DNA from 3 places in the Arthrobacter sp. YAF17 genome. Region 2 is predicted to be linked to each of the others. Evidence: riboswitches for the same ligand, from Rfam matches in the RefSeq annotation. Region 2 holds a riboswitch; each other region holds the start of a gene.
The links. Region 2 has a riboswitch for S-adenosylmethionine ahead of AB4Y67_RS04595 (aminotransferase class V-fold PLP-dependent enzyme). Riboswitches for the same ligand answer to the same signal wherever they lie in the genome.
Positions count from the first base shown of each region.

Region 1: it holds a riboswitch for S-adenosylmethionine, as region 2 does, so the genes downstream of both, AB4Y67_RS13085 (DUF1737 domain-containing protein) here and AB4Y67_RS04595 (aminotransferase class V-fold PLP-dependent enzyme) in region 2, are expected to answer to the same signal.
Region 3: it holds a riboswitch for S-adenosylmethionine, as region 2 does, so the genes downstream of both, metX (homoserine O-acetyltransferase MetX) here and AB4Y67_RS04595 (aminotransferase class V-fold PLP-dependent enzyme) in region 2, are expected to answer to the same signal.

Region 1 covers NZ_JBFRDB010000014.1:122,515-132,931, forward strand. The annotation lists gene AB4Y67_RS13060 (glycosyltransferase family 2 protein) at 1-11, opposite strand, end outside; gene AB4Y67_RS13065 (hypothetical protein) at 55-999, opposite strand; gene AB4Y67_RS13070 (PLP-dependent cysteine synthase family protein) at 1,267-2,319, opposite strand; gene AB4Y67_RS13075 (aromatic amino acid ammonia-lyase) at 2,279-3,955, opposite strand; gene AB4Y67_RS13080 (NtaA/DmoA family FMN-dependent monooxygenase) at 3,960-5,255, opposite strand; SAM riboswitch class IV at 5,443-5,558, shown strand; gene AB4Y67_RS13085 (DUF1737 domain-containing protein) at 5,620-5,889, shown strand; gene AB4Y67_RS13090 (rhodanese-like domain-containing protein) at 5,886-6,296, shown strand; gene AB4Y67_RS13095 (O-succinylhomoserine sulfhydrylase) at 6,297-7,505, shown strand; gene AB4Y67_RS13100 (glutamate--cysteine ligase) at 7,586-8,770, opposite strand; gene AB4Y67_RS13105 (UDP-N-acetylglucosamine 1-carboxyvinyltransferase) at 8,904-10,417, opposite strand, start outside.
Region 2 covers NZ_JBFRDB010000003.1:126,398-136,814, reverse strand. The annotation lists gene AB4Y67_RS04625 (sigma-70 family RNA polymerase sigma factor) at 1-566, opposite strand, end outside; gene AB4Y67_RS04620 (DoxX family protein) at 899-1,447, shown strand; gene aroA (3-phosphoshikimate 1-carboxyvinyltransferase) at 1,455-2,858, shown strand; gene rsgA (ribosome small subunit-dependent GTPase A) at 2,842-3,957, shown strand; gene hisN (histidinol-phosphatase) at 4,013-4,825, shown strand; gene AB4Y67_RS04600 (glutamyl-tRNA reductase) at 5,005-6,462, shown strand; SAM riboswitch class IV at 6,550-6,663, shown strand; gene AB4Y67_RS04595 (aminotransferase class V-fold PLP-dependent enzyme) at 6,698-8,164, shown strand; gene AB4Y67_RS04590 (class I SAM-dependent methyltransferase) at 8,254-9,012, shown strand; gene AB4Y67_RS04585 (Nramp family divalent metal transporter) at 9,182-10,417, shown strand, end outside.
Region 3 covers NZ_JBFRDB010000009.1:210,730-221,146, forward strand. The annotation lists gene AB4Y67_RS09780 (MFS transporter) at 120-1,502, opposite strand; gene AB4Y67_RS09785 (mycothiol transferase) at 1,664-1,999, opposite strand; gene metX (homoserine O-acetyltransferase MetX) at 2,015-3,178, opposite strand; SAM riboswitch class IV at 3,190-3,305, opposite strand; gene AB4Y67_RS09795 (bifunctional o-acetylhomoserine/o-acetylserine sulfhydrylase) at 3,488-4,861, opposite strand; SAM riboswitch class IV at 4,867-4,982, opposite strand; gene AB4Y67_RS09800 (VOC family protein) at 5,187-5,825, shown strand; gene AB4Y67_RS09805 (CPBP family intramembrane glutamic endopeptidase) at 6,033-6,797, opposite strand; gene AB4Y67_RS09810 (histidine phosphatase family protein) at 6,875-7,555, shown strand; gene hutI (imidazolonepropionase) at 7,630-8,838, opposite strand; gene AB4Y67_RS09820 (NAD(P)/FAD-dependent oxidoreductase) at 8,850-9,974, opposite strand; gene AB4Y67_RS09825 (glycine C-acetyltransferase) at 10,241-10,417, opposite strand, start outside.

The DNA of each region.
Region 1 (10,417 bases), on a different contig from region 2:
ATGATGGACACGCTGGGCCATTGGTCCCACAGCGTGGCCCCCGCGCGGCGCGGATCAGACCAGGGCACTGACGCCCGCTCCGGCGGCTCCCGTAAAGGACGCCGGGTTGAAGGCCGGCAGCACGCAGCACGCCAGGACGGCGTCGAGCAGTTCCGGGGCACGCCAGCTGTTCGCGCCGAAACGGGCCTTCAGGTCAAGGACCACCGGGGTCCCGTCCGCGCGGCGGCGGACATCGACATCCGCGGGCCCTGTCAGTCCCAGCGAGCGCACTGCGGCCATGGCCACGTTGCCCACGTCCATGGCTTCGTCCGCGTCCACGCGCCGCATCGCGACCGCTTTGCCCACAGCGCCGCGGTCCAGTTCGGTCTTTTCCACGACGACGACGAACGGCTCGCATCCGTTGTGCGCCGGACTGCCGAAGACCATGGGTGCGTACCCCGCGCCGGGGATGAGCTCCTGGACAATCTGGCCCTCCGGCAGCCGGTGCCAGGGGAAGTCTGAGCTGCGGTCGATGACCAAGGCGGGGCGCTCCCCGCCGGACTGCCTGGGCCGGACGACGACGGGGCCGCCCAGCGCAGCCATCGCGGCGTCCGCATCGGCGAAGTCACTGGGGACGCCGAAGCGGGGAACGGGTATGCCCGCGGACTGCAGCTGCCAGGCGGTGAAGAGCCTGTCGTGGGCGACGGACACTGGCCCGGGTTCGCCGATGATGACGCGCACGCCGGTGCCGAAGGCGGCGCGGTACGCCGCGAGAAGGGGGAGTTCCGCGCTCACGGTCGGGATGACCAGGTTGATGCGCTCCCGGGTGACGAGGCGGCGGAGCGCCGAGACCATCTCCGGGTCGGTGGCCGCGGGCACCGGCACCACGGTGATGCCGGCACCGGTGGGAAGCTCGCGGATATCAGCGCCCAGGACGGGGATACCGCGGGATTTGAGTTGCCCGGCCAGGGCCCGGCCGGCCGAGCCGCCGGCACCGGTGAGCAGGACCCTGGGCTTCATGGCCGCCCCGTTCCCCGGTGCCGCCAGCCGGCCGGGCCGTATGCGGCGGCGTGGCTGCTTTCCTGCTGGCCACCACCAATGACGGTGGTGCGCGGAACGTGGATTGACATCATGTGAATGGCCCCCCGGCGAGTTTCGTGGCGCATGAGACTTTCTGGGCACTGTGGGACGTGCCCCTTCAGTAAAAGCGGGGGTCGCCTGGAATACCCGAGTAGCGGCTACTCGGAGTTGGCGGGGGGCGGGAGCTGTCGCCCGGGCGCCGGGTACTTAGGTCCGGCGGCCGGTACTCGGTTCCGCCAGCTCCTCCGCGACGTCTGGCGCCACCCGGATATGGTTTTCGGCCAGCCACACCGGGTTGAAGGCCTTGCTCAGGTAGTTGCTGCCGGCGTCGGGGGCGATGGCCACCACCACCGAGCCGTGCGGCGCGGCGAGCGCCACCCGAAGGGCGGCCGCCACGGCGAGTCCGGAGGACGGTCCCAGTGACAGGCCCTCATCGTTCAGCAGCCGGTGCGCCGTCGTGTAGACCTCGTCGTTCGGGATGCGCAGGAAGCGGTCCACCGTGGAACGGTTGAAGGCTTTCGGCCAGTCGGCCTCCGGCCAGGTGTTCCCCACCCCGTCCACCAGGATCTGCCCCGCATGGCCGCCGCTGTAGACCGAGCCGAACGGATCGGCGCCGATCACCTCGACATGGCCCGCCGATTTTTCCTTGAGGTAGCGGCCGGTGCCGCTGATGGTGCCGCCGGTGCCAACCCCGGCGACAAAATGCGTGACCGCGCCGCCCGTCTGCTCCCAGATCTCCGGCGCCGTGGTGTCGTAGTGCGCTTGCGGGTTGGCGGGGTTGTCGAACTGCAGCGGACGCCAGGCCCCCGGTGTCTCCGCCGTGATCCGTGCCGCCACCGCGCGCGCGTTCTCCGGCGATCCGGACGGCGCATCCCAGTCCGTAATCACCACCCGGGCACCGTAACGGTGCAGGGCGGCCAGCTTCTCGGCGGAAATCGAGTCACCCGTGACCACAACCACCGGATGGCCGGTCAGGGCCCCGATCAGGGCAAGCCCGATTCCGGTGTTCCCCGACGTGCTCTCCACGATCGTGGCGCCGGGCTGCAGCGCCCCGCTCCGCTCGGCTGCCCGGACCATACTCAGGGCCGTCCTGTCCTTGATCGATCCGCCCGGGTTTTCCGATTCGAGTTTGACGTAGACCGCGCTGGCCAGGCCCTTAGTGATCGTTCTCAGCCGCACCAGCGGGGTGCCGCCCACCTGGGCCAGGACGGCATCCGCGTCATTGGGCAGCTTCTCCGCGACCGTGTGCTTCCCCGTCATGGCTTTCCCCCTCCCCTGTGGCACGTTCCGCGAGCGCGGAGTGCAGATCATCGCGCGCCGCGTCCAGCAGCGCGGACGCCGTCAGCCCGCCGGAGGCGCCGTGGGCCAGCACCCGCTCAAGGCGTGCCTGGATGGCGCCCGTCCCCGCCCCGAGCGGCCGCTCTCCGGTCCCGGCCGCCCCGGGACCCCCACCGGCGCGGGCACCGGCACCGGTAGCGGTAGCGTCGCCGGCCCGGGACAGCAGGTAGGCCGCCGTCAGCGCCTCGATGGTGAAGAGCTTCTCGGCGGCCTCGGCGGAGCGTTCGAGCTGCTGCAGGGCCAGCGGCGCCAGCGTGGAGTGGTCCTCGACGTCGGCGGACAGGGTGGGCGCCCCGAGCGTGGCCGGCGCCGCCAGGGTCTTCAGCTCGGCCAGCAGCCCGGCCGCCGAGTACCAGAGCAGGCCCGGGAGCTCCTCCCGCGCCAGGGCGGCGCCGTCCCCGGCAGCGGCGAGGTGTTGCTGCCGGATCCGGCGCTGCGGCGGATAGAGCTTGGCGATCCGGCGTTCGCTGCTGATCCCCAGGTGCGCCAGGCCCAGCCGGAGGGCTTCGAAGGCCAGGGCCAGCTGCATAGGCTGGAAGTTCCCGCCGGACACCATCCGGCCCGAGGCCAGGTCGGTCAGCGGGTTGTCGCCCTGTCCGTTGAGCTCCACTTCGAGGGCTTCCTCGAGGGCGCCGAGCTGCCAGCGGAAGGCGCCGTGGGTCTGCGGTGCGGCCCGGAAGGACAGGGCATCCTGCACTGAGGCGTCCCGGCCGTCCTGCTCCAGCCAGCCGCCGCGGACCAGCCGGCGGACATTGCCGGCGGAGACAGCCTGGCCGTCGACGGCCTTGGCCGCCTGCACGGCCGCGGAGAAGGGGCTGAGGTTCCCGCCGCCGTCGTACCGTGCGGTCGCTTCCAGCGAGAGCGCCAGCGCGGTGTCGGCCAGGTCCGCCAGGCGCAGGAGCCGTCCCAGCAGGAGCGCGCCCACGCCGATCGAGTAGGAGTTGGCGCTGACCAGGGCCAGTGCTTCCCCCGGTGCCAGGGCCAGGGGCTCCAGCCCGGCGGCGGCGAGCGCCTCCCCGCCGGGGACGGGCGGCCCGTCCGGAGAGAGGACTTGTCCCTCCCCGATGGCGACGGCGGCGACGGCGGCGAGCTGGGTCAGGTCCGAGGATCCCACGGAGCCGTCGCGCGGGATCGCGGGAAGCACACCGCGGTTGAGCAGCCGGGCGTAGAAACGCGCCGTCTCCGGGCGCACCCCCGAGCCTCCGCGGCTGAAGCCGATCAGCCTGGCAAGGACCGTGGCGCGGGCTTCGGCGGCGTCCAGCAGCCCGCCGACGCCGCTGTCGTGGTAGCGGACCACCTGGATCTGGTAGGCGAGGATTGATTCCTCGGCCACTGCCGTGTCGCGGCCGGACCCCAGCAGCGTGTTGAGGCCGTAGACCTTGTGCCCGGACTCAATGGCCCGCTGGACCACTTCCCGGGAGCGGCCCAGCACTTCGAGGGCCTGTTCGCTCAGGACCACCCGCACGGAGGGGTCGGCGGCCGCCGCGGCGACCTCCCGGGCGTGCAGCCGGGCCGTGCCGATGAGGAAGGACGCTGCGGCGGCCGGCTGGTCGGTCATGGCGCTAGAAGTCCCGCAGGTTCCGGCGGAGGCCGCCGTCGCCGTAGCTGGTCCGTATCAGCCCCCGGCGGCGGAGCACGGGGGTCAGCCGGTCCAGGACGCCGTGGACCGTCGCGGGGTCCACGAACCCGGAGAAGAGGAACCCGTCGCCGCCCACCTGCGCCCCGGTCTCTTCGAGGTAGTCCGCGATCTCCTCGGCCGTGCCGATGATGCTGTCCCCCGCGCCGCCGCTGCGGGCCTGGAGGAGCTGGCGCAGCGTGGAACCCGGCGGCGCGGCCTTGGTGAAGTGGTCGAGGGTGCCCTGGTTGCTGTTGGTGTGCAGCTCCGGCAGCGGGGCGTCGAGGTCGAACTGCTTGAAGTCGATGACGGAGAGGTAGGAGATGGAGTTGAGCTGGCTGTCGATGTCCCGCTGCGTCAGGTCCCGGCGCCGGGCCCGCAGCTCCTCCGCCTCCGCCCGCGAGCCGACCACCGTGGGCTTGAGGACAAACAGCACCTTGACGTCATCCGGGTTCCGGCCGGCGGCGGCGGCCTCCGCCCGGATGGAGTCCCGGTAGGCCTTCATCCCGTCCGCTCCCCGGGCGAGCGCAATCGCGACGTCGGCGTTGCCCCCGGCGAAGGCCTTGCCCCGCGGGGAGGCCCCTGCCTGCACCAGCACGGGTTCCTCCGGCAATGGTGCCGTGTTCAGCGGCCCGCGGACCTTGAAGAACTCGCCGTCGTGGTGGATCGGGTGGACTTTGGTGTGGTCCGCAAAAATGCCCCCGCCTGCGTCCTCCCGGATCGCGTCCGGTTCCCAGCTGCGCCACAGCCGGCGGACCACATCCACGAATTCCTCGGCCTTCTCATAGCGCCGGTCGTGTTCGATCTGCTGGTCCAGGCCGTAGTTCTGGGCAGCGAGGTCGCTGCCGGAGGTCACCACGTTCCAGCCCAGCTGTTCGTGCGAGAAGTGCTGCAGGGTGGCCAGCAGCCTCGCCGCCGTGAACGGCGGGTAGAAGGAGGCGCTGATCGTGGGCACGATGCCCAGGTGCCTCGTGGCGGAGAACAGGTACGGCACGAGGGCCAGCGGATCGTGTTTCGGCGCGAAGGACGCCTGCGCCAGGGAAACTTCCGCGCTGCCGCTGTAGGTGTCCGGGACGGTGAGGGAATCCTCGATGATGAAAAGGTCCAGGCAGGAACGTTCAAAGGCCCGGACCGCGTCCTGGTACAGCGCCGGCTTCTTCCAGTCATAGCCGATCCCGTAGCCGGGGGTTCCCCAGCCCTGGACGCCGAAGCCGTGGCCCACAAACCACCCAAAATGCAGCATGGGACCGACTGTAGGGGCATCCGAGGCGTTCACGGCCACCTGATTTCATCCGGCGTAAAGGGACTTCACCTCCCGTCATTATCCCCCCGGAACCGCCGGATGGGTCCCCGCACTCCGGCGGATTCCGTTACCTAACATGACGACGGCGGCGGTGCCGGCCGGCGTCGCGGGTGTTACGTTTTTGGTGAGTAATGAGAACCGGCGCCAAGCCCTGACTGGCCGGTCGGCAACCCTCCCTTTCGCGGCGGGGTGCCTCAGGTGAATACTCGGCATATCGACCAATTCGAGCTGCAAGCGTGAAAGAAGGAGATCCGTCGTGCCTGACGCGTCCGCCCCCGCTGTCCCCGATACAGCACCCCGTACAGTGCCAGCCCCGGCCCCCGCCGTCCCCGCTGCCGGGGAGAGACTGGCGTACCGCCTGTTCACCGGCCCCGATGACCGCGCCTTCTGCGAGCGCGTCTCGGCCGCCCTGGCCGAGGGCTATGTGCTGCACGGCGGCCCGGCCGTCACGTCCAACGGCGGCAGCGTCATCGTGGCCCAGGCCGTGGTGCTGCCGGCCGCGATCGCCAGCGCCGATGCCGCCGTCGCCAATGCCGTGGATGACCTGGAGTTCGACGGCGAGGGCCACGCGTGAGCTACGCCGGAGACCTCAGCCCGCAGGAGGCCTGGGCCAAGCTGGAGGACGGCGCCATCCTGGTGGACGTGCGCACCGAGGGCGAATGGGCCCACATCGGCATCCCGGACACCAACGAGACCGACAACGATCCGCTGTTCATCCAGTGGAACCTCACCGGCGGCATCCCCAACGCGCGCTTCGTGGAACAGCTGAAACAGCAGGCCCCCGAAGAGCCGGGCACCGAACTGGTCTTCCTGTGCCGTTCCGGCGCCCGCTCGATCGCCGCCGCGATCGCCGCGACGGAGGCCGGCTTCACCTCCTACAACGTTCTCGAGGGCTTTGAAGGCGGACCGGACCGCTACGGGGAGCGCACCGTCAACGGCTGGAAGAACCGCGGCCTGCCCACCAACCTCGGAAAGCACTAAGTGGCCTTCAACCCCGATGCCGCCGGCTGGAGCGCCGACACCCAGGCCGTCCGCGGCGGGCTCGACCGCACCGGCTTCCAGGAAACGTCCGAGCCGATCTTCCTGAACTCCGGCTTCGTCTACGAATCCGCGGCCGCCGCCGAGCGTGCGTTCACCGGCGAGGACGAACGCTTCGTCTACTCCCGCTACGGCAACCCCTCGGTGGCCACGTTCCAGGAACGGCTCCGGCTGCTCGAAGGCACCGAGGCCTGCTTCGCCACCGCCTCGGGAATGTCCGCCGTCTTCACGGCCCTCGGCGCCCTGCTGGCCGCCGGCGACCGGGTGGTCGCGGCCCGCTCGCTGTTCGGCTCGTGCTTCGTGATCCTCAACGAGATCCTTCCCCGCTGGGGTGTGGAGACGGTCTTCGTGGACGGCCCGGACCTGGAGCAGTGGCGCGCCGCACTGTCGGAACCCACGACGGCGGTCTTCTTCGAATCGCCGTCGAACCCGATGCAGGAAATCGTGGACATCGCCGCCGTGAGCAACCTGGCGCACGCCGCCGGGGCGACCGTCGTCGTCGACAATGTCTTTGCCACTCCCCTGCTGCAGCGCTGCGGGGAGCTGGGCGCGGACGTGATCGTCTACTCCGGCACCAAGCACATCGATGGCCAGGGCCGGGTGCTCGGCGGCGCGATCCTGGGTACCAAGGAGTTCATCGACGGCCCGGTCAAGCAGCTCATGCGCCACACCGGGCCGGCGCTTTCGGCGTTCAACGCGTGGGTGCTGACCAAGGGGCTGGAGACCATGGCCCTGCGGGTGAACCATTCCTCCGCTTCCGCGCTGCGGCTGGCGGAATGGCTTGAGGAGCAGCCCGCGGTCAGCTGGGTCAAGTACCCGCTGCTGCCGTCGCACCCGCAGTACGATCTGGCCGCCCGGCAGATGAAGGCCGGCGGCACCGTGCTGACCTTTGAGCTCTCCCCGTCCGCCGGGCGCTCGGCGAAGGAGGCCGCCTTCGCGCTGCTGGATGCGCTGCGGATCATCGACATCTCCAACAACCTCGGCGATTCGAAGTCCCTCATCACCCATCCCGCCACCACGACGCACCGCGCCATGGGGCCGGAGGGCCGCGCGGCAATCGGCCTCAGTGACGGCGTGGTGCGCCTCTCCGTGGGGCTCGAGGACATCGAGGACCTGGTCCGCGACTTGGGCCAGGCGCTCAAGCAGGTCTAGGTTTCCGCCGCGAGTTGGCATTTCGCGGCAGTGTTTCCTGAACACATTGCCGCGAAATGCGCACTCGGCGGCGGGCCCGCTCAGCCCTGGCGGATCCGCCTCAGGGACGTCCCCTGGTCAGCCTGGTCGCCCGCGGTTCCCTCCGTGGTCACCTCGACCGCCCGTTCGACGACGGCGGCGAGCCCGCCCGCGTGGAACGGCTCCCGCTGCAGCTGCGAACCCGAGCCCTCCGCCAGGATCCGGCCGACGCCCTCGCGGACCAGATCCAACTCGCCCTGCTCCTCGAGCACGGGGGCCACGAAGTCCACGAGCGACCAGACCACGTCCGCGGCCGGGGCCGGAGTGAACGTTCCAAAGTCCAGCAACTCCCCGCGCAGTCCGCAGTTGCTGGCCTGCCAGGCCGCCATCCGCAGCAGCAGGGTCGGCACCGGGGCGGGTTCGACGCCGTCGTTCCATTCCCGGGACGCTGACTCGACCAGGGCACGCACGATCACTGCGATCAGCCCCGCGTCCTCGGCCCGCAGGCAGACATCGGCGACGCGGATCTCCACGGTGGGATGATGCCGTGCCAGCCGGGCGTCGAAATAGACCATCCCCTCGTCCATCAGGACGCCGCTTTCCACGAGCCGGGTCACCACCCTCCGGTAGACGGGAAGGCTGCCGAAGATCATGGTGGGGCCGGACCCGGGCCAGCGGTTCCACGCCTGGGTCCGGTAGCTTTCGAACCCGGTTTCGGCGCCATTCCAGTAGGGGGAGTTCGCGCTGAGCGCTATCAGCACGGCGAGCTTGTCCCGGATCCGGTCCATCACCGCCACGCCTTCCTCCGGGGACTCCACGAGGGTGTGGACGTGAAGCCCGCAGGTCAGCTGGTTCCGGACCGTGAGCCCGAAGCGCTGCTGCATGGTCATGTAGCGCTGCTTCGGCGTCAGGTGGGTGGCGGCGCCCTGCGGAGACGTGGCGAGGGCTGCGATGCGGCCGCCGTGCGCCCGGGCGGCACGGTCCGCACGGCCGCGGCCCTGCCTGAGCTGCCGGAGCAGCTCCGGGTAGTCCAGGCAGGGGCGCGTCTGGGTTTCAATCTGCTCGAGCTTGAGTTCGTAGCTGAAGTCGGCGCCGTCCTCATGGACCGGTTGCTGCCCGGGGAGAATCAGGGCGGCGTCCTGCTTAGGCGGGACCAGGACGGGCAGCATGACATCGGCCAGGGCAAGCAGCATCCCCGTTTCGGGATCCACTATGAGCAGTTCTTCCTCCACGCCGAAGGTGCGCATAAATCTATTGTGCGTCAGGAACCCCCGAAACGCTCAAGGTCCAACGCGGGGTCAGATCCGGCCCATGCGGGGCGTCCGGAGGAGCGGGATGTGGCCCCGCGTTGCTTGGAGCTGTTCAGCGGGTTCAGCGCATTCAGTCTTGGAAGTACTCGATCTTCGCGCCGATGGTGTTGAGGCGCTCGGCCAGGTCCTCGTAGCCGCGCTCGATCACGTAGATGTTGCGCAGTTCCGAGACGCCCCGGGCGGCGAGCATCGCCAGCAGCAGGCAGGCCGCGGGCCGCAGGGCCGGCGGGCAGCCAACCTCGGCTGCCCGCCATTTTGTGGGTCCGTTGACGTAGATCCGGTGCGGGTCCAGCAGTTGCACCTGGGCGCCGAGCTTGTTCAGTTCGGTCAGGTAGATCGCGCGGTTGTCGTAGACCCAGTCGTGAATCATCGTCTGGCCCGTGGCGTTAGCGGCGATGACCGCGAAGAACGGCAGATTGTCGATGTTCAGCCCGGGGAACGGCATGGGGTGGATCTTGTCCTCGGGGGCGCGCAGTTCCGAGGGCCTGGTGGTGACGTCAACCAGCCGGGTCCTCCCGTTGCGGGCCAGGTACTCGCCGGACACTTCGAGCAACTGGCCCATCTGTTCCAGGGTCGCGAGTTCGATTTCCATGAATTCGATCGGAACGCGGCGGATGGTGACCTCCGAGTCCGTGACGATGCCGGCGGTGATGAGGCTCATCGCCTCGATCGGGTCCTCGGAGGGGAAGTATTCGATGTCGACGTCGACGGCGGGGCGGCCGGTGATCTTCAGCGTGGTGGTGCCCACGCCGTCGATCTGCACGCCGAGCATCTGCAGGTAGAAGCACAGGTCCTGCACCATGTAGTTGGGGCTGGCGTTGCGGATGATGGTGGTGCCGCTGCGGTGGGCGGCGGCCATAATGGCGTTTTCGGTGACGGTGTCGCCGCGTTCGCTGAGCACGAAGGAGCGGTCGTGCCCGTCCGACGGCGGCGCCTGCACGGCGTAGAAACCTGACTTGGCGTCGACGCTGAGGCCGAACTGGCGCAGCGCCTGCATGTGCGGCTGCACGGTGCGGGTGCCGAGGTCGCAGCCGCCGGCGTAGGGCAGCCGGTACTCGCTGGATTCGTCCAGGAGCGGGCCCAGCAGCATGATGACGCTGCGGGTCCGGCGGGCGGCCTCCACGTCCATCGAGTCGAGGTCAAGCACGGCGGGGCGCCGGATCTGCAGGTCGTTGGCGTTGAGCCACGTGCATTCGACGCCGATGCTGGTCAGCACCTCGACGATCCGGTTCACCTCTTCGATCCGCGCGAGCCGCCGCAGCGTGGTGGTGCCGCGGTTGATCAGGCTGGCGCACAGCAGCGCGACGCCGGCGTTCTTGCTGCTGTTGACGTCCACGGAACCGGACAGGGTGCGGCCGCCCTCGACCCGGAGGTGCGTCATGGCGGGCCGTCCCACCTTCACGATGCTCCGGCCAAAGATGGTCTCGAGCCGCTGGATCATTTTCAGGCTCAGGTTTTGCTTGCCCTGTTCCATCCGGGCGATGGCGCTCTGGCTGGTTCCCAGCTCGGCAGCGAGCTGCCCCTGAGTCCAGCCCTTCTGGCCGCGGGCGTCGCGGAGCAGGGCTCCGACGTGTTCAGCAGTCT
Region 2 (10,417 bases):
GACGTGTGCGACTCCGCCCGGGCCAGCTGCCAGTCCTCAATGGTGTCCGAGTTGGACTGCAGCGGCTCGCGCTGCCGCTTGCGGTAAAGATTGATGTAGGTGTTTGTCAGGATGCGGTACAGCCAGGCCTTCAGGTTGGTGCCCGGCTTGTACTGGTGGAAGGCCGAAAAAGCCTTCGTGTAGGCCTCCTGGACGAGGTCCTCGGCATCCGCGGGATTCCGGGCCATCCGCATGGCCGCGGAATACAGCTGGTCCACATACTGCATGGCGTCGCGTTCGAACCGCACGCGGCGGTCCTCCGCCGTTTCCGTCGCAACATCCAGAGCCTGGCCGTCCACGATCAGCTCCTGGGCGGCCGCATCGTGCGCGGGGTTGGGCGCCAAGGCAGGGCTGGGGAGTGCGCCGGCAGGGCCGGCAACAGGTGACTCGGCGGGCGTCGCGCCGTTTCCGGCTGCCTCGTGCATGGCCGCAACGGCCGGATCCATGGTGCTCATTGCCTTCAAGTCTACTGTTACCTTCCGGCGGGTGTCCGTAATCGCCGGCACCGCTCCATCCTGCAGGGCCATCGTCCACAACGCGGCAGGATCCGCCGCAGGCTGCGCAATGTCCCCGATAAGCGCGGTGCCACGTGTCAGCTTGTCCTTCACCAGAACCAAATCTCCGCCTCCCTGGCGCCACGCCGGAATCCTCCAGCCGCGGCACCGTGTTCCAGCCCGGCATGTGGGCTGGCCTGACTCGTTATCGTGCTCTTGTTGTCTTGCCCCTTGACCAGCCGCAAACCGGCGGCCGGGCCTGTCATTCACAACCCCGCCGGGCAGGCAAATATTCCGCAAAAGTGCAAGACTAGAACCGGTTCTCCCGCATTGATTCCGCGGTTCGTCCATCCAGGAGGAAATTCATGTCCTTTGTCCGCTTTCTCGCCCGGCCCATGCTCGCCTCCAGTTTCGTCCTTGCGGGCATGGACAAGCTAAAGAATGCGGACGACACCGCGACGCAGCTCTCACCCCTGCTGCGCCGCGCCGCGGAGTCCCTTCCCTTCCAGACCAACGAGAAGGTCCTGGCCCGCGTTATCGGCGGCACACAGGTTGGAGCCGGGGTCCTCCTCGCACTCGGCAAGTCAGCACGCCTGGCAGCCACCGTCCTGGCTGTCATCTCCGCGCTCAACGGCTACGTTGAATGGCGCAGTGCGGACATAACGTCCAAGGAAGGCCGCGACGCCCGCCGCAAGCAGCTGCTGAAAAACGTCTCGCTGACCGGCGGCGTGCTGCTGGCCTCCGTCGACACCAATGGCAGGCCCAGCCTGGCCTGGCGCGCCGAACACCTCGCCGCGGACGCCAAGAAGAACGCCGGCCACCTCGCCGCCGACGTCAAGAAGACCACCGGCAAACAGCTTAAGAAGGCCGACAAGGCCGTGCGCAAAGCCGTAGACCACACCCACGGAGCCTAAAACAGCAATGACCGGCACCACCCCCACCGCAGCCGCCCATCCCCTTCCGGCCGGGACCCCTCCGCTCTGGCGGGCGCCCTTCGCCGACCGGCCCGTTGACGCGACGGTCACCGTGCCGGGATCGAAGTCCCTGACCAACCGGTACCTCGTGCTGGCGGCTCTCGCCGACGGGCCCTCGCGGTTGCGCGCTCCGCTGCACTCCCGGGATTCGGCCCTGATGATCGAGGCCCTGCGGCAACTCGGCGCCACTATCACCGAGGTTCCGGGCGACGGCGCCTTCGGTCCCGATCTGGCTGTCACGCCCATCAGCACGGAACCCTCCGGGGCTCCGGCCGCGATCGACTGCGGCCTGGCCGGGACGGTCATGCGCTTCGTGCCGCCAGTCGCGGCCCTGCGCCGGGGGGCGTCACTGTTCGACGGCGACCCGCACGCGCGCAAACGCCCGATGGGCACCATCATCGAGGCCCTGGCCGGACTCGGCGTAGCGGTCAGCGCCCCCGACGGCGGATCGGCGTCGTCATTGCCGTTCACCGTCCAGGGCACGGGGGAGGTCCGCGGCGGCCACCTCGTCATCGATGCCAGCGCCTCATCGCAGTTTGTCTCCGCCCTGCTGCTGGCCGGCGCCCGCTTCACCGACGGTCTTCACCTGGAACACCGCAGTACCGAATACCCGGGAAAGCCCGTGCCGAGCCTGGACCACATCAACATGACCGTGGCCGTGCTGCGCGGCGTCGGCGTGGGCGTCGATGACTCCGTTCCGAACCACTGGGTTGTCTCCCCCGGCCTGATCCGCGCCTTTGACCAGCGGATCGAACAGGACCTCTCTAACGCCGGCCCCTTCCTGGCGGCGGCCCTCGCCACCCGCGGGACCGTGCGGATCCCCAACTGGCCCGCAGAGACCACGCAGGTCGGCGACCTCTGGCGCGGCATCCTCACGGCCATGGGTGCCGCCGTCACACTCACGGACGGCACCCTGACGGTCACCGGCGGGGCCGAGATCAAGGGTGCCGACTTCGACGAGACCAGCGAGCTCGCGCCCACCGTGGCAGCACTGTGCGCCCTCGCCACCGGCCCCTCGCGGCTGACCGGCATCGCCCATCTCCGCGGGCACGAAACGGACCGGCTCGCCGCCCTCGTGGCCGAGATCAACCGCCTGGGCGGGGATGCCGAGGAGACTGGCGACGGCCTCGTCATCCGCCCGGCGCCGCTGCGCGGCGGCATCGTCCACAGCTATGCCGACCACCGCATGGCCACGGCGGGCGCCATCCTTGGCCTGGCAGTGCCCGGCGTCGAGGTCGAGGACATCGCGACGACGGCCAAGACCATGCCGGACTTCCCACAACTCTGGGAAGCCATGCTGGCGCAGCGAACCGCAGCAGAGAAGGACTCCGCCGGTGGCACGCAGCACTGATTCCTGGGACGAATCCGACGTCCGGATCCGCCCCAACAAAAAGGGATCCCGGCCCCGTACCAAGGACCGGCCCGCCTATGACGACGCCGTCACCGGCCGGATCATCACCGTGGACCGCGGCCGCTACACCGCCGTCGTCGCCGAAGGCACACCCGAAGAGCGCAAGATCATCGCCGCCCGGGCCCGGGAGCTGCGCCGCAACCCGGTCGTTGCCGGCGACTTCGTCTCCCTTGTCGGGGACGTCAGCGGCGAGCCGGACACGCTGGCCAGGCTGGTCAAGATCCAGGACCGCAAGACCCTCCTGCGGCGCAGCGCCGACGACACGGACCCGATCGAGCGCGCCGTCGTCGCCAATGCCGACACACTGGTGATCGTCGTGGCGGCCGCCAACCCGGAGCCGCGGACCGGCTTCATCGACCGCGCCCTCGTCGCCGCGTACGACGCCGGCATCGAGCCGCTGCTGCTGGTCACCAAGGCTGACGTCAAGGATCCTGCGGAACTCCTCTCCAATTACCAGCACCTTGCCTTCCCGGTGATCATCTCCAAGACGGCGGATTCCGCCGCCTCCGGCATCGACGCCCGCTCCGACGACGGCCTGTCCGCGCGCCTGGACAAGGACGCCGTCTCGCAGCTGCGCGGCCACCTCGACGGGAAGGTCACCGTCATGCTGGGCCACTCCGGCGTCGGAAAATCCACCATGGTGAACGCCCTGACCGGCGCCGAGCGCGCCACTGGCGGGGTCAACGCCGTCACCGGGCGCGGCCGCCACACGTCGTCCTCCGCCCTGGCCCTCAAGGTCAACGATGCCCCGGCGGGCAGCTGGATCATCGACACCCCGGGCATCCGCTCCTTCGGCCTGGCCCACGTGGACCCGGACCGGATCCTGCGGTCCTTTCCGGACCTCGAGCCCGGCACCGACGACTGCGAGCGGGGCTGCAAGCACGATTCCAGCGCCGTCAACTGCGGAGTGGACGCCTGGGTGGCTGCCGGCCACGCGGGCGAATCCGGCCCGGCCCGGCTCGCCTCGCTCCGCCGCCTGCTGGGGACGGACCCGCGGATGGAAGCACAGGACGTCAAGGAACTGGGCACCGTCTCGTAGCCGGCTGCGGTCCCGCCTACCGCTCCCCCGCCCGCTTTGGCGGTAGTTTGGAACCATGAGTCAACCCGCTTCGAGCTACAACGATGACCTGCGCCTTGCCCATGTACTGGCAGATTCCGTAGATTCCCAGACCATGAGCCGCTTCAAGGCGCTCGACCTTCGGATCGAGACGAAGCCGGACCTCACGCCGGTGACCGACGCCGACAAGTCAGCCGAGGAAGCCATCCGCGGCCAGCTGTCCCGCTCCCGCCCGCGCGACGCCGTGCTCGGCGAGGAATTCGGCAGCTCAGGCCACGGCTCCCGCCGCTGGATAATCGACCCGATTGACGGGACCAAAAACTTCGTCCGCGGCGTCCCCGTCTGGGCCACCCTGATCGCCCTCGTCGACGAAGGCGAGCCGGTGGTCGGCGTCGTAAGCGCCCCCGCGCTGGGCAAGCGCTGGTGGGCCGCCAAGGGCGCCGGAGCCTACATGGGGCGTTCGCTGGCCGCCGCCACCCGGCTGAAGGTCTCCAACGTCTCGGAGCTCTCGGACGCCTCCCTGTCCTACTCCAGCCTGGGCGGCTGGAAGCAGCGCGGCAACCTCGACGAGTTCCTCGGCCTCACCGAGGAAGTCTGGCGCACCCGCGCCTACGGGGACTTCTGGTCCTACTGCCTCGTGGCCGAAGGCGCCGTCGACATCGCCTGCGAGCCCGAGCTGAACCTCTACGACATGGCCGCCCTGGTACCCATCGTCACCGAGGCAGGCGGGCGCTTCACCTCCCTGGACGGCGAAGACGGCCCCTTCGGCGGTAACGCCCTCGCCACCAATTCGATCCTCCACTCCGAGGTCCTCAAGCGCCTCAATCCCGGCCTGGACGACCTGCTCTAGCAACCCGACGGGCCCGCCCCCAAGGATTCCGCAACCTCCCTGTACGACGCTGTCCAGGACGGCCGGCCTCAGCCGGCCTCAAGGTAGGGCATCTTTTTGGGAGGAGAGCAGCCTTGTCTGACACAGCTCATGCCCGGACTGGCGGCACCGCCGGGATCGGCCCGGTACTGCTGGTGCTCATGGCGAAGTACCGGGACCTGGAGCCCGAATCGGCCGCCGCACTGCACGCCGCCGCCACCGGGCTCGCGCCGCAGCTTCTCGCCGGCGGCTCGCCCGTCGCCGCATCCGTGGTCCTGTCCACCTGCAACCGATTCGAAATCTACTGCGAAGTCCCGTCCGAGGCGGGCCTGGCAGCCGCACGCACGGACGTCCTCGAGTCGGTCCATCTCGGCTCCGGGCTGCCCAAGAACCGCCTTTCGGGCCTCTTCGAGGAACTCCGGGGAACTGCGGCCGCGGAACACCTTTTCGCCGTTGCCGCGGGGCTGGATTCCGTCGTCGTGGGTGAACGCGAAGTCGCCGGCCAGGTCCGGCGCGCACTCTCGGACGCGCAGGCCGCCGGAACCACCAGCGGACGGCTGGGCAGGCTGTTCCAGGCCGCATCCCGCACCGCGAAGGACGTGGGGGCACAGACCGCACTCAGCAGCGCGAGCAGATCCATCGCTTCCGTTGCCCTGGACCTTGCCGCCGCCGTGGGCCCGCGGGACGGCACCAAACAGGCCGGGATCGCCGGCGCGTCGGCGGTTCTCTTCGGGACCGGCGCCTACGCCGGGTGCGTCGCGGAGCTGCTCCGGAACCGGAAATGTTCCGACATTTCGGTTTTCTCCCACTCCGGCCGCGCGAAGACCTTCGTGGCGGCCCGGGGCGGCACCGCCCTCTCCGCCGGCCAGCTGCCGGCAGCCGTTGCGGGGGTGGACCTCCTCATTGGCTGCAGCGGCTCGGGGGCCCGGCTCGACGCTGCCGCCCTCACCCGGTGGCGTGAGGGTGCGGCCCGTCCGCTGGCCATCATCGACCTCGCTCCCAGCCACGATTTCGACCCCCGCGTGGGCGGGCTGCCAGGCGTCGAACTCATCACGCTGGAATCGGTGCACCGCGCTGCTCCCCCGGCGGACGCCGCGGCGCTGCGCCGAGCCCGCGCCCTGGTCCGGCAGGCGGCACGCCACTTCGAGGAGGAGGAAGCCGGGCGCGCCGTGGATACCGCCGTCGTCGCGCTGCGCGAGCACCTACATCAGGTCCTCCACAGCGAAATGGAACGCGTCAGCAAACAGCATGGCCGGTCTGCCGCGGCTGACGACGTGAACCTCGCCCTCCGGCATCTGATCCGGCGCCTGCTCCATACCCCGACGGTCCGCGGCCGGGCGCTCGCCGCGCTTGGGCGCCAGGACGACTACGCCGCTGCCCTCGATGCCCTGTTCGGCCTCAGCATCTCCACCGGCAGCCAGCAGACCGCCCCGAGCCGGGACGCCGCCCGGCCAGTCCGGGAACACGCCGAAGAACCCGCCGAAACGGTCGCAGCGACGGCCAATCCGGTCTGCGGCGGCACCGCCCGCCCGGGCGCCGGATGCCCGGGAACCTGTTCAACTTTGCAGTTCCTGACGAGCCCCCGGACCGGCATCGCCGCAGCCAGCCGAGCGTGCTAGCGAGTGTGCTAGCGCCCGCGTAACAAACAGCTTCACAATCGGCCAGCACCTTTTCGCGCGGGCGGGGAATGTCCTAGGCTCGAAACAGGTCACGAGTGCCAGCGCTAAACCCCGGTTTGCTGGCCGGCAAMCCTCCATTCGCGGCGGGGTGCCCCGGGTGACGACCTGGCCGGTCCGGAACGGACCCGGCAAGCGCGGATCCCCGGTACGTGGGGTCCTTTTCAAGCGAGGTCCCATGACGACTGCCACCATTCCCGCCACCCCCGAACTCCGTGCCGTCGCCGGCCAAGCGCATCCCGATGTGCGGTTCGCCGTCGCCCGCCGTCCGCTGGCCGCGGTGACGGGCGCCGAGATCCAGGCGCCGCTGATCCAGGGCGGCAGCGTCCGCTACGCCAACCTGGACTACGGCGCCTCGGCGCCCGCGCTGTCGGTGGTCTCGGCCTACCTCAACGAAATCCTGCCGTTCTACGCCAGCGTCCACCGCGGCGCCGGCTATGCCTCCCAGATCAGCACCTCGGTCTACGAGAACTCCCGCACCATCGTCCGCGATTTCGTGGGCGGCCGTCCGGACGACGCCGTGATCTTCACCCGGAACACCACCGACTCCCTGAACCTGCTGGCCGGCTGCCTGCCCGTCGTCGACGGCGTGAACACCGGCGAGGTGCTCTACCTCGACATCGAACACCATGCCAACCTCCTGCCCTGGCAGCGGGTGCCGCACCGCAGCGTCATCGCCGCGCCCACCCTCGCCGCCACGCTGGAACTGCTCCACGGGGAACTCGCCCACGGCGGCGTCAGCCTGCTCGCCGTCACCGGCGCCTCCAACGTCACCGGCGAGATCCTGCCGATCCGGGCACTGGCCGCCCTGGCCCATGAATACGGCGCCCGGATCGTCGTCGACGCCGCCCAGCTGGCCCCGCACCGGCGGATCGACATCACCGCGGACGGCGTCGACTACCTCGCGTTCTCCGGGCACAAGCTCTACGCGCCCTTCGGCGCGGGCGTGCTGGTGGGCCGTCCCGACTGGCTAGACGCCGGCACGCCGCACCTGGCCGGCGGCGGAGCCGTGCAGGACGCCCGGATTGACACGGTCAGCTGGACCACCGGCCCCGCCCGGCATGAAGGCGGCTCTCCCAATGTCCTCGGCGCAGCCACCCTGGCCCGGGCCACCCAGGTCATCGCCGGCCTGGACGTTGACCAGTGGCACGCGCACGAAAACGCCATCCGGTCGTTCCTCGTTGAGGGCCTAGCGCGGATCGACGGCGTGACCGTCCACCAGATCTTCGCGGACAGTGCATCCTTCGACGTGCCGGCAGGCCACGAACCGGGGAACGGGGCCGGCACCGGCACCATCGGCGTCGTCAATTTCTCCGTGGAAGGCTACGACGCGGGCCTGGTGGCGGCGTATCTCTCGGCCGAACACGGCATCGGGCTGCGCGACGGCCGGTTCTGCGCACACCCCCTGCTCCGTCGGCTCGGGCTGCCCTCCGGCTCGCTGCGGGCCAGCTTCGGAGTCGGGTCCCGGCTGGAGGACGCCCAGCGTCTGCTCGCCGGTATCCAGGAGCTGCGCCAGACCGGCCTCGGCTGGGACTACGTGGTGGACGCGGGAAGGTGGGTTCCGTCCAACGACACCCGCAGCTACCCGCACTGGGCACCCAACACGCCCGGCACTGCCGGCGCGGCCCCCTGCACCCAGGACTGACCGGGCGGGGAACCAACCTGGCATCGCGGCCCTGCCGCGTGCGGTAAATTCGGAAGGTACCCATCCGGACCTGCCGAAGGAGATCGCACGTGGCACGCGGTGGCCCCAAACTGCACCGGGAACGGCGCCAGGAGCTCGGGCAGAGCTTCCAGGACGGCGGGGAGCACTACGAACGCGTGCGCCCGGGCTACCCCGACGATTCGGCCGACTGGCTGATTCCCGCCGGGGCGAAGGACGCCGCGGACGTGGGCGCCGGCACCGGGAAGTTCACGGCGCTGCTGGCCGGGCGCGGGCTGCACACGGTGGCTGTTGACCCGTCCGCCGACATGTTGGAGCAGCTGCGCAGGACGCTTCCGGGCGTCACCGCCGTCGAGGGTACCGCCGAGCACACGGGTCTGCCCTCCGGGGCTTTCGACGTCGTCACGGTCGCCCAGGCGTGGCACTGGTGCGATCCCGTCCTGGCCAGCACGGAGATCGCCAGGATCCTCCGCCCCCATGGTGTCCTGGGGCTCGTCTGGAACCAGCTGGACACGTCCGTTCCCTGGGTGCACCGGCTCTCGCGGATCATGCATGCCGGCGACGTCCACAAACCCCACTTCAGGCCCCCGCTGGGCCCGGAATTCGGGGGGCTGGAGAGCCACCTCACCCGCTGGGAAGATCCCGTGCGCACCGCCGACATCATGGAGCTGACCAAGTCCCGCAGCTACTACCTTGCGGCCAGCGAAGCGGTCCGCGCCAAGGTCCTGGGCAATCTCGAGTGGTACCTGCACGAACATCTGGGCCACGGCCCCGGCGAAATACTCCCCCTCCCCTACCTGACACAGAGCTGGCGGGCCGTCCGGGCCTGACCCGGCGGGCCCACGGTTCCACGCGCCGGCATTGCACCGAATCTGCACGCTGGCCTATGGTTTCGGTATGCCTAATAATTGTTTATAGGCAGCTACAAATTATGGGGCGGGCAACAGCGCGCCGCCACCGGCCGCGTCGTCGTGACGCACCTACCCAGGGGAGCCCGCCGTGCTGGAAGTAACAGGACACGAAGCGCCGGCGCCACAGGCACCCGCCCGGCGGAAAAAGGGCGGCCGCCGCGCCATGATCGGCCTTCTGGGCCCGGCGTTCGTCGCCTCGATCGCCTACGTGGATCCCGGCAACGTGGCGGCGAACCTCACAGCCGGCGCCCAGTACGGCTACCTCCTGGTCTGGGTTCTGGTGGCCGCCAACATCATGGCCGTGCTGGTCCAGTACCAGTCCGCCAAGCTCGGAATCGTCACCGGGAAGAGCCTGCCCGAGATCCTCGGTGAGCGGCTCAAGCCGGTCTGGCGCCGCGCGTTCTGGGTCCAGGCCGAGATCGTGGCCGCTGCCACCGACCTGGCCGAAGTGGTCGGCGGGGCGATCGCGCTCTACCTGCTCTTCGGGCTTCCCCTGCCCCTCGGCGCCGTAATCGTCGGCGGCGTCTCCATGCTCCTGCTGGCCGTCCAGGCCCGGAACCGGCAGCGGCCCTTCGAGTTCATCATCATCTTCCTGCTGGGCATCATCACGATCGGATTCCTGGCCGGCCTCTTCATCAGCCCGCCCGACCCGGCGGGCGTCGCGGCCGGCCTGATCCCGGGCTTCCAGGGTCCGGACACCGTGCTGCTGGCCGCCAGCATGCTCGGCGCCACGGTGATGCCGCACGCCATCTACGTCCATTCGGCCCTTTCCCGGGACCGGCACCGCCCGAACCCGCACCTCCACGTGCCCGCGCCAGCCATGACGCGCCTGGTCAAAGCCACCCGCTGGGACGTCGTGGCGGCCCTCGCCATTGCCGGGATCGTGAACATCGGGATGCTGCTGCTCGCCGCATCGACCCTGGGCGGCGAGGAGGGAACGGACACCATCGAGGGCGCCCACGCCGCGATCACCGCCAACCTGGGTCCGATCGTCGGCGTCATCTTCGCCGTCGGCCTGCTCGCCTCCGGGCTGGCGTCAACCTCCGTGGGCTGCTACGCCGGCGGCTCCATCATGCAGGGCCTGCTCAAGATCCGGATCCCGATGATGACGCGCCGGGTCGTCACCCTCATTCCTGCCGTAGTGCTGCTGAGCATCGGCTTCGATCCCACCTGGGGCCTGGTCCTCAGCCAGGTCGTCCTGAGCTTCGGCATTCCCTTCGTCCTGGTCCCGCTGGTCGTCCTGACCAGCAACAAGGCGCTGATGGGCCGCTTCGCGGACGGAATGGCACTTCGCATTGCCGCCATCACCGCCGTGGTCCTGGTG
Region 3 (10,417 bases), on a different contig from region 2:
GGCCGGCTGAACCGGCCTGGCAGGCTCAGCCGGACGGCGCAAACGGCAACAGCCCGGGTCCCGCAGTGCGGGGCCCGGGCTGTTTCCGTTGCTTCGTTGTTGCTGTCGGTTCTGCTTGCCTACTTCTTGGCAGCGGCGAGCAGGTCCGCGGTGCCCTGGGCATCCGCGGCGTCGACGTCGTGCAGGGAGATACCGCGGGTTTCCTTGAGGAAGAACACGGCCACCATCGTGACCACGCAGGCGCCGAGCAGGTAGATGGCCACCGGCGTCGAGGACTTGAACTGGCTGAGCAGGGCGACGGCGATGATCGGCGCCATTGAGCCGGCCACGATCGAGGTGACCTGGTAGCCCAGCGAAACGCCGGAGTAGCGCATCCGGGTCGGGAACATTTCGGCCATGATGGCCGGCTGGCCGGCGTACATGAGCGAGTGGAACAGCAGGCCGATGGTGATCGCCGCGAGGATGATGAGGTCGTTCTTGGTGTCCATCATCGGGAAGGCGAAGAAGCCCCAGGTGCCGCCCAGAATGGCGCCCGCCATGTAGACCTTCTTGCGGCCGAGGCTGTCGGAGAGCTTGCCGACCATGGGGATCACGGCGAAGTGGATTGCGTGCGCCACGAGCAGCAGGAGCAGGATCCGGGAGGTGTCCGTCTGGACGATGACCTTCAGGTAGGTGATGGAGAACGTGACCACGAGGTAGTAGAGGATGTTCTCCGCGAAGCGCAGGCCCATGGCGGTGAAAACGCCGCGGGGGTAGCGGCGGAACACTTCGCCGACGCCGTAGCCCTTCTTCTCTTCCGCGACTTCCTTCTGGGCCTCCAGGAAGATGGGGGCGTCAGTGACCTTGGTCCGGATGTAGTAGCCGACCAGCACGATCACGGCGGAGAGCCAGAAGGCCACGCGCCAGCCCCAGCTGAGGAAGTCAGCGGAAGACAGCGTGGCGGACAGCGCGAACAGCACACCGGTGGCGAGCAGGTTGCCCAGCGGAACGGCGGACTGCGGCCAGGAGGACCAGAAGCCGCGGGACTTGCTGGGGCTGTGCTCGGCAACGAGCAGGACTGCACCGCCCCATTCACCGCCAACAGCGAAGCCCTGGGCGAAGCGCAGGAAGACGAGGAGTGCCGGAGCCCAGTAGCCGATCTGCTGGAAGGTGGGCAGGCAGCCCATCAGGAAGGTGGAGACGCCCACCAGGATGATGCTGAGCTGGAGCAGCTGCTTGCGGCCGAACTTGTCGCCGAAGTGGCCGAAGACGATGCCGCCGATGGGGCGGGCAACGAAGCCGACGGCGTAGGTCAGGAAGGCGGCGATGATGCCGTCAAGTTCCGTGCCGGAGTTCGGGAAGAAGATCTTGCCGAAGACGAGGGTCGCCGCGGAGGCGTAGAGGAAGAACTCATACCATTCGACTACGGTGCCGGCCATGGAGGCCGTTACAACTTTCTTGAGGCCGGACGATTTGACGTCTTCCTCTTCCGGCCGCCTGGCGGCAGCGTTTTGCGTACTCATTTCGACTCCTTTGGCGTCTCCGTCGACACCCTATGGACCTCTGGGCAATGGATACCTGTGATTTGTGACACGGGCATCATTCTCAACGAGTATGGACGCTCAAGCCCCGGTCCTCAACGGCCATTAGTGCAGAGCGCATCTGCAAAAATGCACAACTGGCCTCATTCTCCGGTGCTTCCGTCCACGGATTCGCGCAGCAAATCGGCGTGGCCGTTGTGCCGGGCGTACTCCTCGATCATGTGGCAAAGGATCCACCGCAGGCTGGGCGCCCCGCCGTCGGGCCATGCACGGCGTGCCAGCGAGTCCGTCCCGCCGTCGGCGAGGGCCTCGCCCACGAGGGTGCGCGAGCGCACAGCGGCGTCCTGCCAGCGGGTGCGGAGCTCGCCGGCGGAGTTCCCGGCGGCCGAGGCAAATTCCCAGGGCGGTTGCCGGTCCTTCCTCCGGCGCCAGTCCGGGCCCGACGTCGTTCTGCCGGACCGGCGCGGCCCGTCCGGCAGAGTGCCGAAGTACGCCTAGCCGAAGAAGTTCTGCCGAAGCTGGGTGCTGAGCTGGCCGATCTCGGTCAGGAAACCGTCGTGTCCGATCGGCGCCTCGATGGTGTGGACGGCCACGTCCCCCGGCAGGGCGGCGGCGAGCGCCCGGGACTGGGCCGGGAAGTACAGCCGGTCCGAGTCGACGGCTGCCACCAGGAATTCCGCCGTGGCCGGGGCCAGGGCCTCCGTGAGGGCGCCGCGGCCGCGGCTGATGTCATGGCTCATGAGCGCTTCGGTGATGGCGATGTAGCTGTTCGCATCGAAGCGGCGGACCAGCTTGTTGCCCTGGTGGTCGAGGTAGCTCTCCACCTGGTAGCGGCCGCGGCCGGCCAGCGAGCCTGCTTCCAGCGGGGCCTCTTGTTCCTGGGCATTCCGGCCGAACCGTCCATCCAGCTCCGCGGCCGAGCGGTAGGTGATGTGGGCGATCCGCCGGGCCAGTGCCAGGCCTGCTTCCGGCTGCTGACCGCCGTAGTAGTCCCCGCCGTTGAAGTTGGGGTCCTGCCTGATGGCCAGGGTCTGGGCCTGGGCGAAGGCAATCTGTTCGGCGGTGCTGCTGGCGCCCACCGAAAACACGCCGCAGCGCCGGACCCGGTCCGGGTAGCTGACGGCCCACTCGAGTGCCCGCGCCCCGCCCAGTGAACCGCCCAGCACGGCGTACCAGCTGCGGATGCCCAGGGCGTCCGCCAGCCTGGCTTCGGCCGCCGTCGTGTCCCGCAGGGTGACCAGCGGGAAGCGGGACCCCCAGGGCCGGCCGTCCGGCGCCGGCGTCGAGGGTCCCGTCGAGCCGTAGCAGCCGCCAAGGATGTTGATAGAGACGACGAAGTACTTGTCCGTGTCCACGGGGGCGCCGGGTCCGGCAAGCTGCTCCCACCACCCCGGTTCCTCGCCGGCACCCCGCGTGACGTGGGTGTCCCCCGTCAGGGCGTGTTCGATCAGCACCGCATTGGAGCCGTCCGGATTGAGGGTTCCCCAGGTCTCATAGCCAAGGGTGACATCCGGCAGCCGGGCGCCGGATTCGAGGTCCAGGTCGCCAATCCGGAGGTACCGGACCGTTCCATCCAGGGCTGCATCACCCGGAACCGGGGCCTGGACGTGGGCGGTCGTGTTTACGGGTGCACCCTGGCGGGTGACGGCAATCGTCATGTGAGGACCTAACTTCGCGCTTGCCCACCGTCAGCTGACCGGCAGGCCAGGTCTTCACCCGGGGCACCCCGCCGCGAAAGGAGGGTTGCCGGCCAGCAAGCCGGGGCTGTCGCTGGCACTCATGACCTGCACTGAGCTTACGAAATGCGGCGGCGTTGTGGCGAAGATTGTGACGCCCGTGTGACAGCCACATGCGTCAGCACCGCAGTTTCCCCACTTTTGAAGGCCGTGGGCGGCGGGTCGCCCCGGAGTGTCGGCGACTCCCGGCCTCATGCCCGCAAAGGTGGGGAAACTCGGCGTTGACCTCGCTTAGGCGTCCTTGGCCGCCCGGAAGCCGGCTTCGAGGTCCGCGAGGATGTCGTCGATGTGCTCCAGGCCCACGGACAGGCGCACCAGACCGGGGTTGACGCCGGCAACGGCCTGCTGCTCCGGGGAGAGCTGGCTGTGCGTGGTCGACGCCGGGTGGATGACCAGCGAGCGCACGTCACCGATGTTCGCGACGTGCGAGTGCAGCTCCAGGGCGTCGACGAACCGCTTGCCGGCCTCCGCTCCCCCGGCGATGTTGAAGGCCACGACGGCGCCGGTCCCCCTGGGCCCGTACTTGCGGCCGCGCTCGTACCAGGGGCTCGACGGCAGCCCGGCATAGGCGACCGATTCGACGTCGTCCCTGGCCTCGAGCCATTCGGCGACAGCGGTGGCGTTGGCGACGTGCCGCTCCACGCGCAGGCTCAGGGTCTCGATGCCCTGGGCGATGAGGAAGGCGTTGAACGGGGATACCGCCGAGCCGAGGTCGCGCAGCAGCTGGACGCGTGCCTTGAGGATGTAGGAGAGGTTGGCGCCGAGGGCGCCGTCCTTGCCGAGGTCCCGGGCGTAGACCAGGCCGTTGTAGGTGGGGTCAGGGGTGTTGAATCCCGGGTACCGCTCCGGATCCGCGCCGAAGTCGAAGTTGCCGGAGTCCACGATCACGCCGGCGATCGCGGCGCCGTGGCCGCCGAGGTACTTGGTGGCGGAGTGGACCACGATGTCCGCGCCCCATTCGATCGGCCGGATGAGGTACGGCGTGGAAAGGGTGTTGTCCACGATCAGCGGCACCCCGGCCTCATGGGCCACCTGCGAGATGCCCTCGATGTCCAGGACGTCCTGGCGCGGGTTGGAGACCACTTCGCCGAAGAACAGCTTGGTGTTGGGCTGCACGGCGTCGCGCCACTGGGCCAGGTTGTCCGGGTCCTCCACAAACGTTACGAAGATACCGAACTTCTTCAGGGTGTGCGCCAGGAGGTTGTAGGTGCCGCCGTAGAGGCTGGGGCTGGCCACCACATGGTCTCCGGCCTCGGCGATGTTCAGGATCGCGAAAGTCTCCGCGGCCTGCCCGGAGCTCAGCAAGAGCGCCGCGAGCCCGCCTTCCAGGCTGGCCACGCGCTGTTCCACGGCGTCCTGGGTGGGGTTGCCGATCCGGGTGTAGATGGGAGCCAGTTCGGCGAGGGCGAACCGGTTGGCGGCGCTTTCAGCGCTGGGGAAGACGAACGACGTCGTCTGGTAGATCGGAAGCGACCGGGCACCGGTGGCGCTGTCCGGCTCCTGGCCGGCGTGGATCTGGCGGGTTTCGAAGGACCAGGCGTTGGACATCGGAGACTCCTTTGGGGACTGGGCACAGACTGCCCGGAGCTCCTTGGCCCGGGTCAACTCTGGCGCCGCGCTTGCCTTCCGGCGGGCGCCGGACGGCCAGGTCTTCACCCGGGGCACCCCACCGCGATACGAGGGTTGCCGGCCAGCAAGCCGGGGCTGTGCGCTGGCACTCATGACCTGACCCCAGTCTAGGAACGGGTTCCGGGCTCTGGATAGCTTTGTGACGAAGATGAAGCCGGGCGGCCGGCTGGCCCGGCCGGGCCCCCTGGTTCCGCGCAATGACGCGGAAAAGAGCACTTCGGGGGCACCCCGAAAATGACATCCCATCTCGGTTAGGCGAGCCTAAGCTGAGAGCCGCATCACAAAGTGCCAAGATGAGGTCATGCGCATGGATCACGTCTCTTACGCCTGTGAACAAGATGGCCTCGCTGCCACCACCGAACGAATTGCGTCTGCCCTCGGCGTCGAAGCCGTGAAGGGCGGAGTACACCCCCGATTCGGGACCCGCAACATGATCATCCCGCTCGCGGGACACAAGTACCTGGAGGTCGTGGAGGTCCTGAACCACCCGGCCTCCGACAAGGCCCCCTTCGGCCAGGCCGTCCGTGCCCGCTCCGAAGCAGGCGGCGGCTGGATGGGCTGGTGCGTCGAGGTTGACGACCTGGCCCCGTTCGAGGAGCGGCTCGGCCGCGCCGCCGTCAACGGCAACCGCAAGTTCCCGGACGGCCGCGAACTGGTCTGGAAGCAGATCGGCATCCTCGGGCTCATCGCCGATCCCCAGGTCCCGTACATGCTCAGGTGGGAAGGCGACCCGGAACTCCACCCGTCGAAGGCCTACGAGAGCCAGGTCAAGATGTCCGCCCTCACGATTGCCGGCTCCGCCGAGCGCGTCACCGAATGGCTGGGTGTTCCGGTGGAAAAGCCGCTGGAAGACGTGGCCGTGAACTGGATCGCTCCCCGCGGAACCCCCGGCATCCTGTCCGTCACGTTCGAGACGGCCTCCGGAGCCGTCACGATCTGACGTTTCACCGCCCCACACTTCGGCCGCCATCAGCGGGTGCCAATGACGTCACCCACCGATGACGGCCGAAATACTTTAACGCCAATACAGAAACGGCGCACCGGCGGCCCGGCCGGCTCTGAAAGGCGACGCGGGGTCACTTCGCGCCCGTCCAGTGCCTCCGGATGGGCTCGAAGTGACTCCGCGTTGCTTTGTGTTGGTGCGCACTCAGCCCAGGCCGATGGCCTTGCCAAAGAGGCTGAAGCCGACGAATGCCACGATGTCCAGGACGGCGTGGGCGATCACGAGCGGCATCAGCCGGCGGGTTTTGGTGTAGACCACGGCGAAGATGACGCCCATGATGGCATTGCCGATGAACGGGCCGAACCCCTGGTACAGGTGGTAGCTGCCCCGCAGCATGGCGCTGGCGAAGATGGCCGCAGGCACGGACCAGCCGAGCTTCCCGAGCCGGTCCAGCAGGTAGCCCACCACGATCACTTCCTCCACGATCCCGTGCCGGATCGCGGAGAGGACCAGCACCGGCACCGTCCACCAGTAGGCGTCCAGCGCGCTGGGAATGATCGCCGTCGTGATGCCGAGCGCGCGGCCGGCGGCGTAGAGGCCCAGCGACGGGATGCCGATCAGCGCCGCCAGGCCGAAGCCCTGCAGCAGGTCCCTGCCGGGCCGGTTGAAGTTGAGGCCCAGTCTCTGGAAGGCCGTGATGCCGTGGCCGGACGGCCGGTTTTCCGTCAGGAAATAGATCACGAGGACCACGGGGACCAGGGCGAAGATGATGTCCAGCAGCTGGTAGGTGAGGTCGAAGTACTCGCGGCTGCTTTGCGAGCGGTTCAGCGTGGAGGTCCCCTCGGCGAGCGGCGCCCTGGTCATCTTGTCCAGCAGCTGCACCACCGAATACACGGCCGACTGTCCCAGGGACAAGCCCAGGACAATCCACATTTCAAGCCGCAGCCGGCGGCGGGAGGGAACCAACATGGTTACATCTTGCCTGCAGTTGCCGGTAGTTGCCTGAATCGGGGCCGCGACGCTGCCGGGCCCTATGCTTGGGGTTTATGAGTGCGCCCGGGAAAATCATTCTGATCCGGCATGGCCAGTCCGCCGCCAACGCCGACACTTCCATCTACAACCGGGTGCCCGATTACCGGATTCCGCTGACCGAACTCGGTGTGGAACAGGCCCGGGCAGCCGGTGAACAGGTCCGGCGGCTGCTGGACGGCCAGCAGGCCTGCGTGTATGTCTCCCCTTACCTTCGGGCCTACCAGACCCTGGAGGCCCTCAACCTCGGTCCGCTGATCGAGCGGGTCATCGAGGAGCCGCGGCTGCGGGAGCAGGACTGGGCGAATTTCCAGATCGCCGGCGAGATCGAGGACCAGAAGGAGCTCCGCAACGCCTACGGCCACTTCTTCTACCGCTTCCGGGAGGGCGAATCCGGCTCGGACGTCTACGACCGGGTCTCCTCATTTATGGAAACCCTGTACCGCCACTGGTCCAGGCCGGACTACGCCCCCAACGCGCTGTTCGTCACCCACGGGCTCACCATGCGGCTGTTCTGCATGCGCTGGTTCCACTGGTCCGTGGAGTACTTCGAGTCCCTCAACAACCCGGACAATGCCGAGGTCCGGAGCCTCCTGCGGACCGAGCTGGGCAAGTATGAGCTGGACAAACCCTTCAGCCAGTGGGTGGAGCGCCGCGTCGACGAAACGGTGCTCGACGCCCCGCCGATGTATTTCTAACTAACGAAACTGACTCGCAGCAGGGGCTGTTTTGAGCGTCCAAAACAGCCCCTGCTGCGAGTCAGTTGGGTGGGTCAGCGGGCGCGGACCCCCGCGCGCCAGACGGCGTGGGTCAGCGGAATGCCGGGCCGGTAGGCCAGGTGCGTGGCCGAGGGCGCGTTGAGCAGGTGCAGGTCCGCGCGGTGTCCGACGGCGATCGAGCCGACGGCGCGTTCCCCGTCGGCGTCGTTCCCTGACTCCCGGCCGAGCGCCAGCGCGCCGCCGTAGGTCGCGGCGCGCACCGCCTCGTGGACGCTCAGGCGCATCTGGAGCACGGCGGTGGTGACGCAGAAGGCCATCGAGCTGGTGTAGGAGGTACCCGGGTTGCAGTTGGAGGCCAGGGCAAGCTGCACGCCGGCGTCGAGCAGTTCCCGGCCCGGCGCCAGCGGCTGGCGGGTGGACAGGTCACATGCCGGCAGGCACGTCGCCACGGTGCCGCGCCCGTCACCGGACGCGGCGTCCCAGCCGGACCAGCTGGCGGCGAGGGCGTCGACGTCGGCGACGGACAGGTAGTTCACGTGGTCCACGCTCGCGGCACCGAATTCCACGGCGAGCCGCACGCCGGGGCCTTCGCCGAGCTGGTTGCCGTGCACGCGCAGGCCCAGCCCGGCGTCGCGGCAGGCCTGGAGCACGCGCCGGGACTGGTCCTCATCGAAGGCGCCCCGCTCGCAGAAGACGTCGGCCCAGTGCACGAACGGCCGGACGGCCGAGAGCATGGGGCCGCAGACCAGGTCCGTGTATTCCTCGGCGTCCATCCCGGCGGGCACGAGGTGCGCGCCGAGGTAGGTGACCTCGTCCGCCACGGTGGAGGCGATCCGGGCGCTGCGGGCCTCGTTCTCCACATCCAGGCCGTACCCGGTCTTGGTTTCGAGGTAGGTGGTGCCCTGCGAGACGGCTTCCGCGACCCGGCCCATCGCGAGCCGGGTGAGGTCGAAGTCGCTGGTGCTCCGGGTGGCGCCGGTGGTCACGGCGATTCCGCCGGCGCTGTAGCTCTCCCCCGCCATCCGGGCCTCGAACTCGCCGGTCCGGTCGCCGGCGAAGATCAGGTGGGTGTGCGAGTCGACCCAGCCCGGCAGCAGGGCCCGGCCCCCGGCGTCGACGGCGTCGTCGGCGGCCGGCGCGTCCGCCGCGGAGCCAAGCCACGAGATCCGTTCGCCCTCGATGACCACCGCCGCGTTCTTCAGGACCCGGTGGTCCGCGTCCTGGGTCATCAGCTCGGCAATGTTGGTAATGAGGGTGCTCATGAGTCCATTCTTCAGCGTCGGATGGACCAGCGTGTCGCCGCCAGCGCTTCCACTGTCCGGGATGCCGGACCGGCTGCTTGGGCCCCGCCCGGAACCGCAGAGGCTCCCTGGCCTGCGAGGACGAGTTCCGCGGCCAGTTCGGCGATGCCGGAGGACGTCTGGAAGCCGTAGCCACCCTGGCCGGCGAGCCAGAAGAATCCGGGGGCTTCGGCGTCGAACCCCACCACCGGGATACCGTCGGCCGCTTCCGTCCGCAGCCCGGTCCAGGCCTGGCGGACGCCGCGGATGCCGAGGGTGGTGAGGGTGTTGAGCCGGGCGATCAGCGCCTCGATGTCGCCCGGGTGCGGCTGCGCATCCTCGGGCCCGCTCGGTTCATGCTCCGACGGCGAGATGAGGACCTGTTCGCCGTCTCGCCGGAAATAGAAGCTGTCATCGGCGGCGGCCACCATTGGGCTGTTTTGCGGAAGGGGATGCTCGACGTCGACAATCGCCGCGGTGCGCCGGTACGGCTGCAGCTGGACTTTCTCTACGCCGCTGAGCACGGCGAGTTCGTCGGCCCAGGCACCGGCGGCGTTGACCACGACGGCGGCCTGGAAGCCTTCCTGCCCGGCACCGAGTTCCCAGCCTGAGCCGAGGCGCTGGGCCGAGTGGACCCTGGCGCCGGTGATGATGTCCACGCCGCCCTCCTGCGCACGCCGGCGGTGGTCCTCCAGCAGCACGGGGGCGTTGCAGGCGAAGGAACCGGTGTCCAGGCCGGCGGCGGAGAAGGAATCCGGGGCCAGGGCCGGGCAGAGTTCCAGGGCCTCGGCGTGGGTGATGGGCCGCATGTGGCCGCTGGCCTGCTCCTGGACGGCGGCGTCGTCGCCGATCAGCATAAAGCTGCGCGGTGAGAGCACCGGTTCCGGCCGGCCGGCGTCCTGCCCCGCGATCAGTTCCAGGGTGCGGAGGGTGAGCTCCTGGACCACCGGAGGCCCGTAGCTGGGGATCAGCTGCCGGGCCGAGCGCGCAGACGTGTGGTACGCCAGTGTCTGCTCGGCTTCCACCAGCGCAACGCTGCACTTTCCGGCAAGGGCAGAGGCAAGGGACAGGCCGGCGATACCGCCGCCGACAATCACGACATCGTAATGGGCTGACATGGTTCCATCCTTGCAGATGGAAACGGTTGCGGCGTTGCCATATCCACGCTTCACACCACTGGACATGTCCCACGTTGCGGTCTGCCGGTCCGGGACATGCCCTCCCTGGGTCGTGACCCTTGGACATAGTGGCACTATGTCCAGTCCTCGCTGCCGGGACTGGGCATGTCCCGCGGACCAGCAAGTGGAGGAACCCGGGATGAACCTGCAGGGCCGGCCCAGGCGAGACCCCGTGCATAGCTGGGGTCCGGCCTCGGGGATCCGTCCTAGGCTGCCGCCACCGCGGCGCGGCTGCGCACGAAGGCCTGCACGCAGGTCTCGACGTCGTCGGCGCTGTGCGCGGCGGAGAGCTGGACGCGGATCCGCGCCGCGCCCTTGGGGACCACCGGGTAGCTGAACGCGGTCACGAAGACGCCGTTGTGCAGCATGGCGTCCGCCACCTT